Regions from separate parts of the Paraburkholderia sp. Ac-20342 genome, predicted to be linked through region 2. Evidence: riboswitches for the same ligand, from Rfam matches in the RefSeq annotation. Region 2 holds a riboswitch; the other holds the start of a gene.
What was found. A riboswitch is a leader RNA that binds a small molecule or an ion and turns the genes downstream of it on or off. The one in region 2 is predicted to bind manganese.
Positions count from the first base shown of each region.

Region 1: another riboswitch for manganese. It lies ahead of G3N58_RS25745 (TMEM165/GDT1 family protein); the one in region 2 lies ahead of G3N58_RS25990 (sodium:calcium antiporter).

Region 1 is NZ_JAAGPQ010000079.1:740-6,846, forward strand. Features, by position in the region: gene pepN (aminopeptidase N) at 111-2,816, opposite strand; gene G3N58_RS25740 (DUF4136 domain-containing protein) at 3,288-3,992, shown strand; gene G3N58_RS25745 (TMEM165/GDT1 family protein) at 4,090-4,662, opposite strand; yybP-ykoY riboswitch at 4,675-4,889, opposite strand; gene G3N58_RS25750 (beta-ketoacyl synthase chain length factor) at 5,464-6,107, shown strand, end outside.
Region 2 is NZ_JAAGPQ010000080.1:20,789-26,895, reverse strand. Features, by position in the region: gene G3N58_RS26010 (Z1 domain-containing protein) at 1-768, opposite strand, end outside; gene G3N58_RS26005 (hypothetical protein) at 1,539-2,942, opposite strand; gene G3N58_RS26000 (hypothetical protein) at 2,939-3,331, opposite strand; gene G3N58_RS25995 (hypothetical protein) at 3,333-4,139, opposite strand; yybP-ykoY riboswitch at 4,333-4,508, shown strand; gene G3N58_RS25990 (sodium:calcium antiporter) at 4,633-5,643, shown strand; gene G3N58_RS25985 (flagellin) at 5,909-6,107, shown strand, end outside.

The sequences.
Region 1 (6,107 bases), on a different contig from region 2:
GCGAACGAGGCATGAACAGTCGGCCAGATGGCTAATGTCGCCACCGCCAGACGAAAAAAAGCCGGCAACGCGTGCCGGCTTTTCGGTGCGGTGTGAAACTCAGCGAGGCATTACGCCAGCGCCTTCTCGACGATCTCGCGCACGTCGCGCGATTTCACCTGCGCGGCCACTTTTTCGAGCGCCGCGCGCATGCTGTCGCGCAGCGCCGGCGTGAAGCGGCGCCACAGTTCGAGCGAGCGCGCGAGGCGCGCGGCCACCTGCGGATTGAGCGCGTCGAGCGCGATCACCTGGTCGGCCCAGAACGCGTAGCCCGAGCCGTCTTCGGCGTGGAACTGCGCGGGGTTCGCCGCGCAGAAGCTGAAGATCAGCGAGCGCGCGCGGTTCGGGTTCTTCAGCGTGAAGGCCGGGTGCGTCATCAGCTTGCGCACCGTGTCGATAACCGGGTGCTGCGCGCTGCCGCGCTGCGTCGCCTGCAACGCGAACCACTTGTCGATGACGAGCGGCTCCTTCTCGAAGCGCCGGTAGAAGTCGTCGAGCGCGTGCTGCGCCTCGGCGCTGCCGCCTTGCGGCGCGCCCGCGTTGAGCAGCGCGGAGAGCGCTGCCGCGCGGTCGGTCATGTTGTTCGCGGTGTCGTATTGCGCGGACGCGAGGCGCACGGCTTGCGCCGGATCGTCGAGTTCCGCGAGATACGAGAGCGCGAGATTCTTCAACGCGCGATGACCGGCCGCCTCGGGCGTCGCTTCATAGTCGCCCGGCGTGCGATGCTGCTCGTACACCTTCAGCCAGTCGTCGCGCAGCGCGTTGGCGAGGCGCTTGCGCACGAACTGCCGCGCCGCATGAACCGCGGCCGGGTTCGACTCGGCCATCTGCTCGGCCAGATACGCTTCGGACGGCAGCATCAGCGCGAGTTCGCGGAACGCCGGCGATAGCGTCTCGTCGGTCAGCACGCGCGCGAACGCGGCAACCACCGAGTCGTCGAGTTGCAGCGCCGCGCCCGTGGCCGCGCGTGCGGCGAGCGCGAGCAACTCGCGCGTGGCGAGCCGCTGGCCGGCTTCCCAGCGGTTGAACGGATCGCTGTCGTGCGCGAGCAGGAACGCGAGCTGTTCGGCCGTGTAGTCGTATTCGACGATGACCGGCGCCGAGAAATTGCGCAGCAGCGACGGCAGCGGTTCCTGCGCGACGTCGACGAACGTGAAGGTCTGCTCGGTCTGCGTGAATTCGAGTACGCGCGTGGTCGATGCCGCCGCCTGCGCCTCGCCGTCGAGCCGCAGCGGCAGATCATGGCCGTCCGCGCCGATCAGGCCGAGCGCGAACGGAATCAGCAGCGGTCCCTTCTGCGTTTCGCGCGCGGCCGGCGCGGCGTCGCCGTAACCTTGCCTGAGCGTCACGCTGTAGCGCTGCTGCGCGGCGTCGTAGCGGGTGCGCGCCGATACGCGCGGCGTGCCGGCCTGGCTATACCAGCGCTCGAACTGCGCGAGGTCGCGGCCGTTCGCGTCGGCGAGCGCGTGGCGGAAGTCGTCGCAGGTCACGGCCTGGCCGTCGTGGCGCGCGAAGTACAGGTCCATGCCCTTGCGGAAACCGTCGCGGCCGAACAGCGTCTGATACATCCGCACGACTTCCGAGCCTTTCTCGTAGACGGTCATCGTGTAGAAGTTGTTGATCTCGACGTAGCTCTCCGGGCGCACCGGATGCGCCATCGGGCCCGCGTCCTCGGCGAACTGCATCTGGCGCAGCACGCGCACGTCCTCGATGCGCTTGGTCGCGCGCGCGGCTTCGTCGCTGCTGCCCGTCTGGCCGCCCGCCATGTCGGCCGAGAACTCCTGGTCGCGGAACACGGTGAGCCCTTCCTTCAGGCTCAGCTGGAACCAGTCGCGGCAGGTCACGCGGTTGCCGGTCCAGTTGTGGAAGTATTCGTGGCCGACCACCGCCTCGATGTTCGCGAAGTCGGTGTCGGTGGCGGTTTCGGGGTTCGCGAGCACGTACTTCGTGTTGAAGATGTTGAGCCCCTTGTTCTCCATCGCGCCCATGTTGAAGTCGCTGACCGCGACGATCATGAAGCGGTCCAGATCGAGTTCGAGCCCGAAGCGCGCCTCGTCCCATTGGATCGAGTGGATCAGCGAGTCCATCGCGTGACGGGTCTTGTCGAGATCGTGCGGTTCGACCCACACCTGCAGCAGCTTTTCCTTGCCCGAGCCGGTCTTGACGCGTTCTTCGAGCGCGACGAGCTTGCCCGCGACGAGCGCGAACAGGTAGCTCGGCTTTTTGAACGGGTCTTCCCAGCGCGCGAAATGGCGGCCGTCGGGCAACTCGCCTGCTTCGAGCAGATTGCCGTTCGACAGCAGCACCGGATAGTCGGCCTTGCTCGCGCGCAGTGTGACCGTGAAGCTCGCCATCACGTCGGGGCGATCGAGGAAGTAGGTGATGCGGCGAAAGCCCTCGGCCTCGCACTGCGTGAAGAAGTTGCCGCTCGAGACGTACAGGCCCGACAGCGTGGTGTTGTCCGCGGGATTGCAGATACTGGTCAGCGTCAGCTCGAAGCTGTCCGGCACGTCGTCGAGCACGAGGCCATGCTCGTGCGGATGCGCATGGGAAAACGGCTGGCCGTCGAGTTCGGCGCCGACGAATTCGAGCTGCTCGCCCATCAGTTCGAGATGCGCGGCACGCGCCGCGTCCGGGTTGCGGCGCACGCGCATCGTATTCCTCACGACCGTGCGTTCGGGGACCAGATCGAATTCGAGCGCGACGGTGTCGATCAGGAAGGCGGGCGGCGCGTAATCGGCGCGGCGGATCACATTGGGCGTTGCGGTATCGGCCATGGCGTTCTGTGGTGGTGGACTCGAGCGGTCAGGCGCGCGCAGGGCGCGCGAGCCGGGCTTGGTCGAGCCATTGTACAAAGCCGCGGGCGATTGTGCGGAACGATGCGGGGGCGAGCTTCGAAGCCTGGCGGTACGACCTGACTGTGCGGCCTGGCCGGGCGTCGATAGCGGGCCGCCGGCTTCGTTGCGCCTTGGCCGGGAAGAACCTTTTGCCGGCCGGCGAGGTCAGCGTATTATCGGGCGCTGCGCGCGGCGGCAGTCCGTGCGGTCAGTGTGGTCCGTGAACGCGTGGCGGCGGGTTCCGCGCCTCGGGCCGGCATCGATCCGCTTCGGCGGATCAGGTCGCGCGAAGAGGTCACGCGAAGAGGTCACGCGAAGAGGTCACGCGAAGAAGCGCGCCACCGGCACGGAATAATCGCGCTCGATCCACGGTTTTAATTGCAGCACTTCAGACGCATCACGAGGTAGACCATGAACACCGATCGATGGACGCGCCGCATCATGCTGCTGTTCGCGGCACTGACGTTGCTGCTCGCCGGCTGCACGACCTATGTGACGACCCAGGTCACGGCGTTCTCCGCGTGGAGCGGCAGCGACGCGACCCGCACCTATGCGTTCACGCGACACGAGGATCAGCAGAACAATCTGGAGCTGACCGCGTACGAGCGGATCGTCGCGAACGAACTGGCCGCGCAGTCGTTCCGCGAGGTTCCTCGCAACGAGGCGCGCTATCTGGTCGAACTCGCCTACGGCATTCGCTCGGACATCGTGACCATCGCGGAACCGGTCTATTACAACCCGTGGCCCGGTCCGTACTGGGGCCGGCCGTTCGATCCGTGGGGGCCGTGGGGACCGTTCCCGACCGCTTACGTGAATCAGAGCTACCCGGTTTTCACGCATCTGCTCGGCATCCGGATGACCGAGCGCGCGAGCGGCAAGGAGGTCTACAACGTGAGCGCGCGTAATTTCGGCGGCGAGTCGTCGCTGGTCAGGGCGATGCCGTATCTCGCGCGCAGCGCGCTCGCCGATTTTCCGCTCGGCAACGGCGCCGTGCATACGGTGAAGATTCCGGTCGGCAACGGCGGCATGGCGGTGACAGAGGTGTCGATGCCGGCTGCGGCGCCGGCGGCGGCGTCGGGCACCTCGGGCTCATCGGCCACCAAGCCAGGGCAGTAAGCCGCGCTCGCGCGGTACGTCGGCACCCGGCGCACCATGCAAAACCACGCAAAAACGGCCCGGCAGGCGTGATCCGCCGGGCCGTTCGCTTTGCCGCCTAAACCCCCACCCCGAGCAGCGCCATCGCCCCGAGCACGACGAACATCACCGCCGCGATGCCGTGCACGAGCTTCGTCGGCAGACGATGCGCGAAGCGGTCGCCGAGCAGAATCGCCGGCACGTTGGCGATCATCATGCCGAGCGTCGTGCCGGCCACCACGCTGAAGAAATCGTGAAAGCGCGCGGCGAGGGCGACCGTCGCGATCTGCGTCTTGTCGCCCATTTCCGCGATGAAGAACGTGACCACCGTCGCGCCGAACACGCCGAAGTGCGTGCGGTTGGTGTTGGCTTCCTCGTCGTCGAGCTTGTCGGGCACGAGAATCCACAAGCCCATGCCGATGAACGAGGCGGCGAGCGCCCAGCGCATGATGGCCGGCGTCAGCATCGAGCCGAGCCACGCGCCGAGCGCGCCGGCGCCCGCGTGATTGATCAGCGTCGCGACGAGCACGCCGAGAATGATCGGCACGGGTTTGCGGTAGCGGGCGGCGAGCACGAGCGAGAGCAGTTGCGTCTTGTCGCCGATTTCGGCGAGCGCGACCGCACCGGTCGAAATAAGGAAGGCTTGATTCACTTTGAAGGGATTCCTCGGGCCGAATCATGAACGAGCGACGACCCACGACACGCCGGGCCCTGTTGCGGCGCGTGTGGATCATCGGTCTCGCCAGGCCAGAGGCTGCGGCTGCCATGGCCGTGACGGCCAAGTCTGTTGACAGGCGCCCTCGCGAACCGCACGTGCGACGCACCGGCGAAACGCGGTGCGGACGTGCTGCGAGGCGGCTACTCCCCAATGAGGGCCGGAGTATAACAGAGCCGGCGGTGCGTTTACCGCGGATATCGGGCCGATACCGGACTGATACCGGTCTGATATTGCACGGATGTTGCGCGGATGCCGCGCCGCGCATACGGCGCCGGCTGCGGCGGTTTGCAACAATTGCCAGGAAAGGCCGCAAACGATTTTCGGAAAGCAGGGCGCCGCTCCCGTCTCTCCCGCCACCCCGAAAATTGCCGCCGGCCCCGCGTGCAAGCCTTCCCGGCGGGCCCGCCGCAGCGTTCCGGCCATTTTTGTCAATTCGTCTGACAGTTTGTTGTTTTAAGGCTCGGATACAGATGGATACGTCTTTCCTGGCTGATTTAATCCAGAATATTCAGTATGATTCCGGCGACAAAAGGAGCCTGAGCCAAATCTCGCAGACCCATTGACAAAGGCGCCTAAATAATCGGGGCCAATTGCCGATAATTCGCTGAATTCCCCCTAAGAAGATTGGTCGATCCCGGCTGAAAACATCCCGATCCGCGCGGCGCCACACGCTGTGACGGCTGTATATTCCGTCAGGCGCTTGAGCCTTTTCCCGTTTCTACGCGCGAACACCGTATGCCCGATCTGCACTGGACCATTCCGGTCGGTCGCTGGTCTAGCTGGCCGGCTACCGCATCTGCCGCACCCGATATCGGCTTTATCGAGCCGATCGTGCGGCGGCGTCTCAGCACGCTGTCCAAAGCCGCGCTCAAGGTTGCGCACGATTGTGTCGCGCGCGAGCCGGTGCGCGTGGTTTTCGCGTCGCGGCACGGGGAATTGCGGCGCACCACCGACATCCTGCGCAGCATCAGCGCCGGCGAACCGGTTTCGCCGACCGCGTTCAGCCTGTCGGTGCTCAATGCGATGACCGGCGTCTTCGGCATTGCGCGCGGCGACCGCTCGGCCGCGAGCGCGGTGTCGGCCGGCGCGCAAACGCTCGGCTATGCGCTGCTCGAAGCGTATGCCCAATACGCGACGCAACCCGACTCTCCGGTGCTGCTCGTCTACGCCGACGAACCGGCCGATCGCGCTTACGGCACGATCGAAGACGAAGTACAGGGCGGCGCGCTCGCGCTGCTGCTCGACGACACGGCGGCGGCCGGGCACATCGTATGCTCGCTGTCCCGCGCGGCCGGCTCGCAGCCCGCGCCGGTTGACGGCGCCGCGGCCAACGTAACTGCGGCCAACGCTAATCTGGCCAGTAACCTGGGCGCCAACCC
Region 2 (6,107 bases):
GAGGTAGTGACGGGGATCATTCGCGCCATGGCCCCCGAAATAAGCGTCTCCCCCGACGTACGCGTCATGTATGGGAAGTAATTCCGTAAAGCTCGGCTTCTTCGGATAAAAAACTTCTTTGGCTTGGGTTGAACCTTCGTAATTTTCTGGCTGCAAATATAAAGCGTAGGGTGTTGCGGTTACTTGAAGGAAAGAAATTCTAGAAAGACTTCCCCTTAGTTCATCCATCTGATTGGCAATAGCACCCTGATCAAAGTCGTTTTCGCCTTTTTTCTTGGAGAACCTGACGCTTGCCATGTCCGCTTCATCGTCTACAAGTAGGACGCGACGATCTTTTAATGACGGATGTTCTTCGTCAAAAAGCTTTTGTATCCTTGAAAGGTTTTGCACCTGTTTTTTTGCAACTATGATAATTTTTCTGCGCAATTCAGATTTTGTAAGCGGAATCGGTGCCGACATGATATCGAAAAGAATGATCTCATCATTATCGATAAATGTCCGGAAATCACGTCCGATGCGCTTGACGGTTTGGCTGGCGAGCGTTCTCGTGCCTTTTGTTAGAATTACCGCGATATCGTAGTCACGATCAAATGCTCGGGCCACGACTCCGAGAAACGCACGCGTTTTACCAGACTGAATTTTCCCTAGCAGCATTCCTGGCTTCGCAGGATCGTCTGCATTGTCGAGCTGGTCTACGACATTCTCAATGCAGTTCTGTAATTGTTCGTCATCGTCGCGCAGCGCCCGCAGTCGGGAATAAAAGCCCATTTTTCACGCCCCCGTATGTGTATGTATATCCATATTTGTACCACGAAATAGTCGCTAGTGACCTTGATCTTCGCGGTGGAGAGCAAGCACCCCACCGATCGGCGTAGTAATTTTTAATCTCGTGCGGTGGGAAAATCTTGGCCGGCCAACTGGTTGCATCGCCACGTCGGTATTTGTCAGGTGTACCCCCGGCGGGGCACGCTTAACCAGGTTGCCTTGGGGCATGGCTGGTTGGAATACGAGGTCGATCAGTGCGGGTAAGAGAATGCCGTCTCAGGTGCGGCCGTCACATACGCTAGTTCTTCGGTTTACGCGGCTCTGTTAAACTTCGGATCGATACTGGCAATGAGCCGCGCGCTCGTTTTGGATCACCTGTTGGCCAACCCGCTCGATCGCTAGCACAATCTCGTAGCTCTAAAGAAGCGGTTACCATATATTTGGCCGAGTGATGCTGGATACCGGCCCAATGGCAAACGGTGAGGACTTTCGCTGTCGGCGAAGCAAAAATGGTCCTGAGTTCGATCGCATTTTCTAATGAGCTCGCGCGAAGCCCTTCCCCGGGGGGCATATTCGAAACCGCTGGCGAGCGTTATGCCCGTTCCACGACCTTCAGCAGGATTGTTCGATCCTCCTCCTCGTCCTGTAATAATTTGTTGCAAAAAACCACAGCGATAAGATCGTTACCCTCTCAGTCGTACCCGTAAGAAAGTGGCCCCCCTTAATGCCTTATCTAACGGGCCTCTCGCCGTTTTTTTCGATCCCAGCCGGGTTCAAAACCCCTCAAACAACCGATCAGAAAAAACCAACCCCGCATCCGCAGTCAGCGCCTCGAAGCACGTATCCTCGACAAACGGCAAGCCGGCCGAACGGCGCCCATTCACAAGAAGCCGGATCATGCTCGAAAACGCAATCATGTTCTCGGCGCTTTCGCGGCTTATCGGCTTCTCTCCCGGCGTAAACGACTGAAACACCTCGCCATTCGCTTTAAAGTAGATGGGGATACCCGGCAATTCCCCGGATATCAAAGAGGTTGCGTACCTTCGCCCGGAAAAATAAGCCTCGGGGTCGGCCAGAATCGAATGACAGAACGGAAGAAAACTATCCAATAGCTGTGTCTCCACAACGTTGAACAGGTGATCCGTAGCAACGGTAATATTGGTTAAGCTTCTCTCCAGTCGCTGACTCGCCCTCTGATGGAATCCGTCCAGCACGCTGTTGAGATCGTGGAAGCCCCACTCCGCCAAAAAAGACGCGGCATGTTGATGTGCCTCGGCGACGTCGATGGTCCCGCTTCCATTGCGCAAGACGTGTTCGATTAACGCAAAATACAATGCGCCCGCCGAAACTTCGACTTCCTTTCCCTCTACTGTTCTAGCGTTTCCCTGCAGCGCAACCCAAAGAAGATAGTTCATCACGGAGCCGGCTCCATGGCGGCCGGCGAATTTTCCCGTCAGCAGCAAATCCTCGGCGACACCATTGATCAGCCACGTGTAGGTTCTCGCGTTCGGGCCGCCATGTATCAGTTTCCAGAGAATTTCATATGCTTCGCCCCCAAACAGGTCGTACACGACTTCGAGCTGAACGAGGACGGCACTCGCCTCGAGCAAATGCTTCACGCCGACCCACGAATACACTCCGCTACCGACTACGCCGGCCTTATCCAGCAAAGAATCCAGTTCCGTATACTTCGACACGAATTCCAGCACGTCCTGATCTATTCCGTTCATGGACGGCGCATGCATGGACAAGGGCAGCGGAATAGGTTGCGATGCATTCCTGCTTTGCCAGTCTTTTAGCTTTCGTTGCAGTTTCGGCACATTCTTGTAATGCACGAAGTACTGCCGCAAGATGCGCTGGCCTACGATCGTCGACATCAGATCGTGCGAGTGTCTAGCCTCATGAAAAAAGCATGACAGATAAGCGAGAAAGATCCCCACCGTTCTGTCGCTGGGGTCGATCTTTTTGAAGTGCTCGAAATAGTCGCGAGCCGCTTCATTGAATCGGGATTCCGATCGCAGCGTCTCGCCTGGGCCGTGCAAACCCAACAGCCGCTGGACAGCTTGGGAAACGGCCGCCGGGGTTGACTCGAGTCCAAGTCGATCGAAGTCGATGTAGATGGCCAGGCTGTCGGTCAGAGCCTTGGCGAAGCCATCACTGCCATACAGGGCGTTCAACGATCGGCCTTTTCCGCGAGGATCTTGCGAAGCTGTTCGGTGGACTCGGGATCGTCCGTATTCAGCTCGAAAATCGTGCCGTCGGAAAATCGGATTGGAACGACCTTCGACTCCTTTGAGCGCCCCATATATCGCTTGCAAACAAGCTCGATGATCAATTTTGCGGCGATGCCTTGCGCGGCGGCACCCACCACCTTCAGGAGTATCCAGCCGATGGCCGCGCCCGATATCGGATCGAAGGAGAGTTCGTCTTTGGCGGACTCGCTGTCTGGCTCGGGCAGCCGGTAGCTTACCTGGCAGTTTTCGGAAAGCTCTCGTGCAACTTCGGCAACGTCCTGTCCCATGTCGACGGGAAGCTGTATGCCAAACTTCACGGTTTGCTGAGTCATGTTATGCGCTCCTGTTTCTTGATTTGAATTCGGACATGATGCGAAAAGCGGTTGAGCTGCTGCCCAGGCTATGCAGGCGCGCGACAGTCATCAGCACGGCGTCCAGCGGCTGAGCGGACAATTGCGACGCGGGCGGGAGTGGTTTGCCTAATCTCTCGCAGCAGAATAACAATCCCGGTACGTCCTGGACTTTTCCATAGATACGCGCGGCCTGGCCATACACGGTTTCGTGTTGCTGCTTTGGAACGATCTCGTCAATGTAGGGAAGATATCGGTCGACGTGAAACGCCGCGCCGACGTAGTCCTCGATCAGTCCGTAGTAGCTCGCCATACCCACGTGCGCGCCGAGCCGTTCCTTTCGTTGTTCATAAGCGGCGAGATTCAGAATGACCTCGAAAAAACCTCGCGCGGCATCGATGGCGGCATCGGTGGTGTCGTCGGTGGCTTCTGCGCCGAGTTTTAGCCACATGTTGCCGGCAGTGAGCAGATTGGCCAAATAGTATTTCGCGTCGTCTCGAACCCACTTTGCAGCAAGAACACCGAGCCACGCGACGCGTGCCGCAAGCATTGCCTGACCATTGACCTCCAGGTGCTCTGCATAGACGCCCAATTGCTGCGCGAGCCATGGCGTCGTCGCTTTTTCAAGCCACCTGAACTTCTTCTCGCTGATCGTCTCGGCAGACTCCGCGTACTGAATCAGCGATTGGAACCGCTCGATATCCTCAGACGTACGAGCGAGTTTCGCTGTCCCCGGTTCTTCAGGAACATAAAACTTCAGGAATGCCGGCGTCGGGGTCGTCTCGGTCACGGTGAACGTCCAGATAGGTACGGGTAAAACATAGCTGAGCGGAATGCGGCAGGCAAGCCGGATTCGACGTCTTCAGCATGGATGGTTGGCGGGCGCTCTATCAGCTCTGAGCGCAACCGCGTGTTATCGGACGATGCCGGTACGTGGTTCGCGTTTCAACAAGCTTGTTGAAAGCCGCCCGCCCCATTAGAATCCTTCGGTCACTGGGGAGTAGCCTTCCTTCATTCTTTGAAGGAGAGCGCGTCAACATACTTGGCCTGCGGGTCATGGCGCGTTCGACCGGGTCGGTTTGGCGAGACCATTGACGCACTGCCTCGTTCCGGTCGGACGGGCGGCGGTGCGTCATGGGTTCGTCATCTACGTCCGACCGCGGAGTTTGCCCTGTGAATCACCGTCGCCCATCGTCAGTCTCCCCGCGTGTTTTTGCCTTCGCTTATTGCCCGGTTGATCCGGTGAGCGGCCGCACTTTTCGCGCACAGCCGGGGAGCCACGCATGACCGGTCTGTTCCTCGAACTCGCCTGCATGCTGGTCGTCATTCTGGTGGCGGCCGAACTCTTCACCAATGCGCTGGAACATCTCGGCGAACGTCTGAAAATCTCCGAAGGCGTGACGGGTTCGCTATTCGCGGCGGTCGGCACCGCGCTGCCCGAAACGCTCGTGCCGCTGCTCGCGATTGCGGGAAGCCAGGCCGGCAGCTCGGTCAATCAGGAGATCGGCGTCGGTGCGATTCTCGGCGCACCGCTGATGCTTTCCACGCTGTCGACGTTTCTGATGACGCTCGCGATCCTGCGCATGCGCGGCGTCAAGGGCTGGATCACGCCCGAGCGCACCGGCTTCACGCGCGACCTCAACTATTTCCTCTGCGCGTTCCTGCTCGCGGCCGTGGCGATGTACGTGCCGCACGAGCAGATCATCGTGCGCGCGCTCTTCAGCGTCGCGCTGGTCGGCGTGTACGTCACCTATGTGGTGATGACGTTCCGCGCATCGGGCGGGCTCGTCGAGGCGGGACACGGCACCGAAGCGCCCGGCAGGATGATGCTCGCGCGCATCGGCGTGCCGACCAATCTCGCGACGATCGCGCTGCAACTCGCGCTCGCGGTCGCGTTGCTGGTGTGGGGCGCGGAGGGCTTCATCCACGGTGTGCGGGGCGTGTCGGCGGCGCTCGGCGTATCGCCGCTGCTGCTGTCGCTGCTGATCATTCCGATCGCCACCGAATTGCCCGAGAAGGTCAACAGCATCCTCTGGGTGCGGCGTGGCAAGGACACGCTCGCGTTGGGCAACATCACCGGCGCGATGGTGTTCCAGGGGACGCTGCTGCCCGCGATCGGCATTCTGCTGACGCCGTGGACGCCGCGTATCGAAGTGGTGACGGGCGTCGTGATTACGCTGGCCGCGGCCGCGTGGCTGCGTATCAACGTACGCGAGCGGGGCTTGCGGGTGGGCGCGCTGCTCGTGTGCGGGGTGCTGTATGCCGTGTATCTGACGGTAACGTTGACGCGCTAGGCGCGGCAAAGCGGGCTTGCCGCTGTGATATCGGCAGTATTCCGACGGACTTGAGGCCTGTGCCGGCGAATCGCCCGCCGCCCCGGTTTACCGGCGCTTCAGCCGGGGCGGAGCGACGAATATGCGGGTTATTCCATAAAGTTTTTCCTGAGTGGGCCGATACCCCAAACAAGGCGGGCGGCAAACGAACAGCAGTTGCCTCGTTCGCTGATGCCTTGGTCTATACGGCATGTAACGGGCTGACGGCCCCAACAGGAGAATTTTCATGCTCGGAATTAACAGCAACATCAACTCGTTGGTCGCGCAGCAGAACCTGACCAACTCGGGTAGCGCACTCTCGCAAGCAATTACGCGTCTGTCGTCGGGCAAGCGCATCAACAGCGCAGCGGACGACGCAGCCGGCCTCGCCATCTCGAACATTATGCAGACCCAGATCAACGGTCTGACGCAAGGTGTGTCGAACT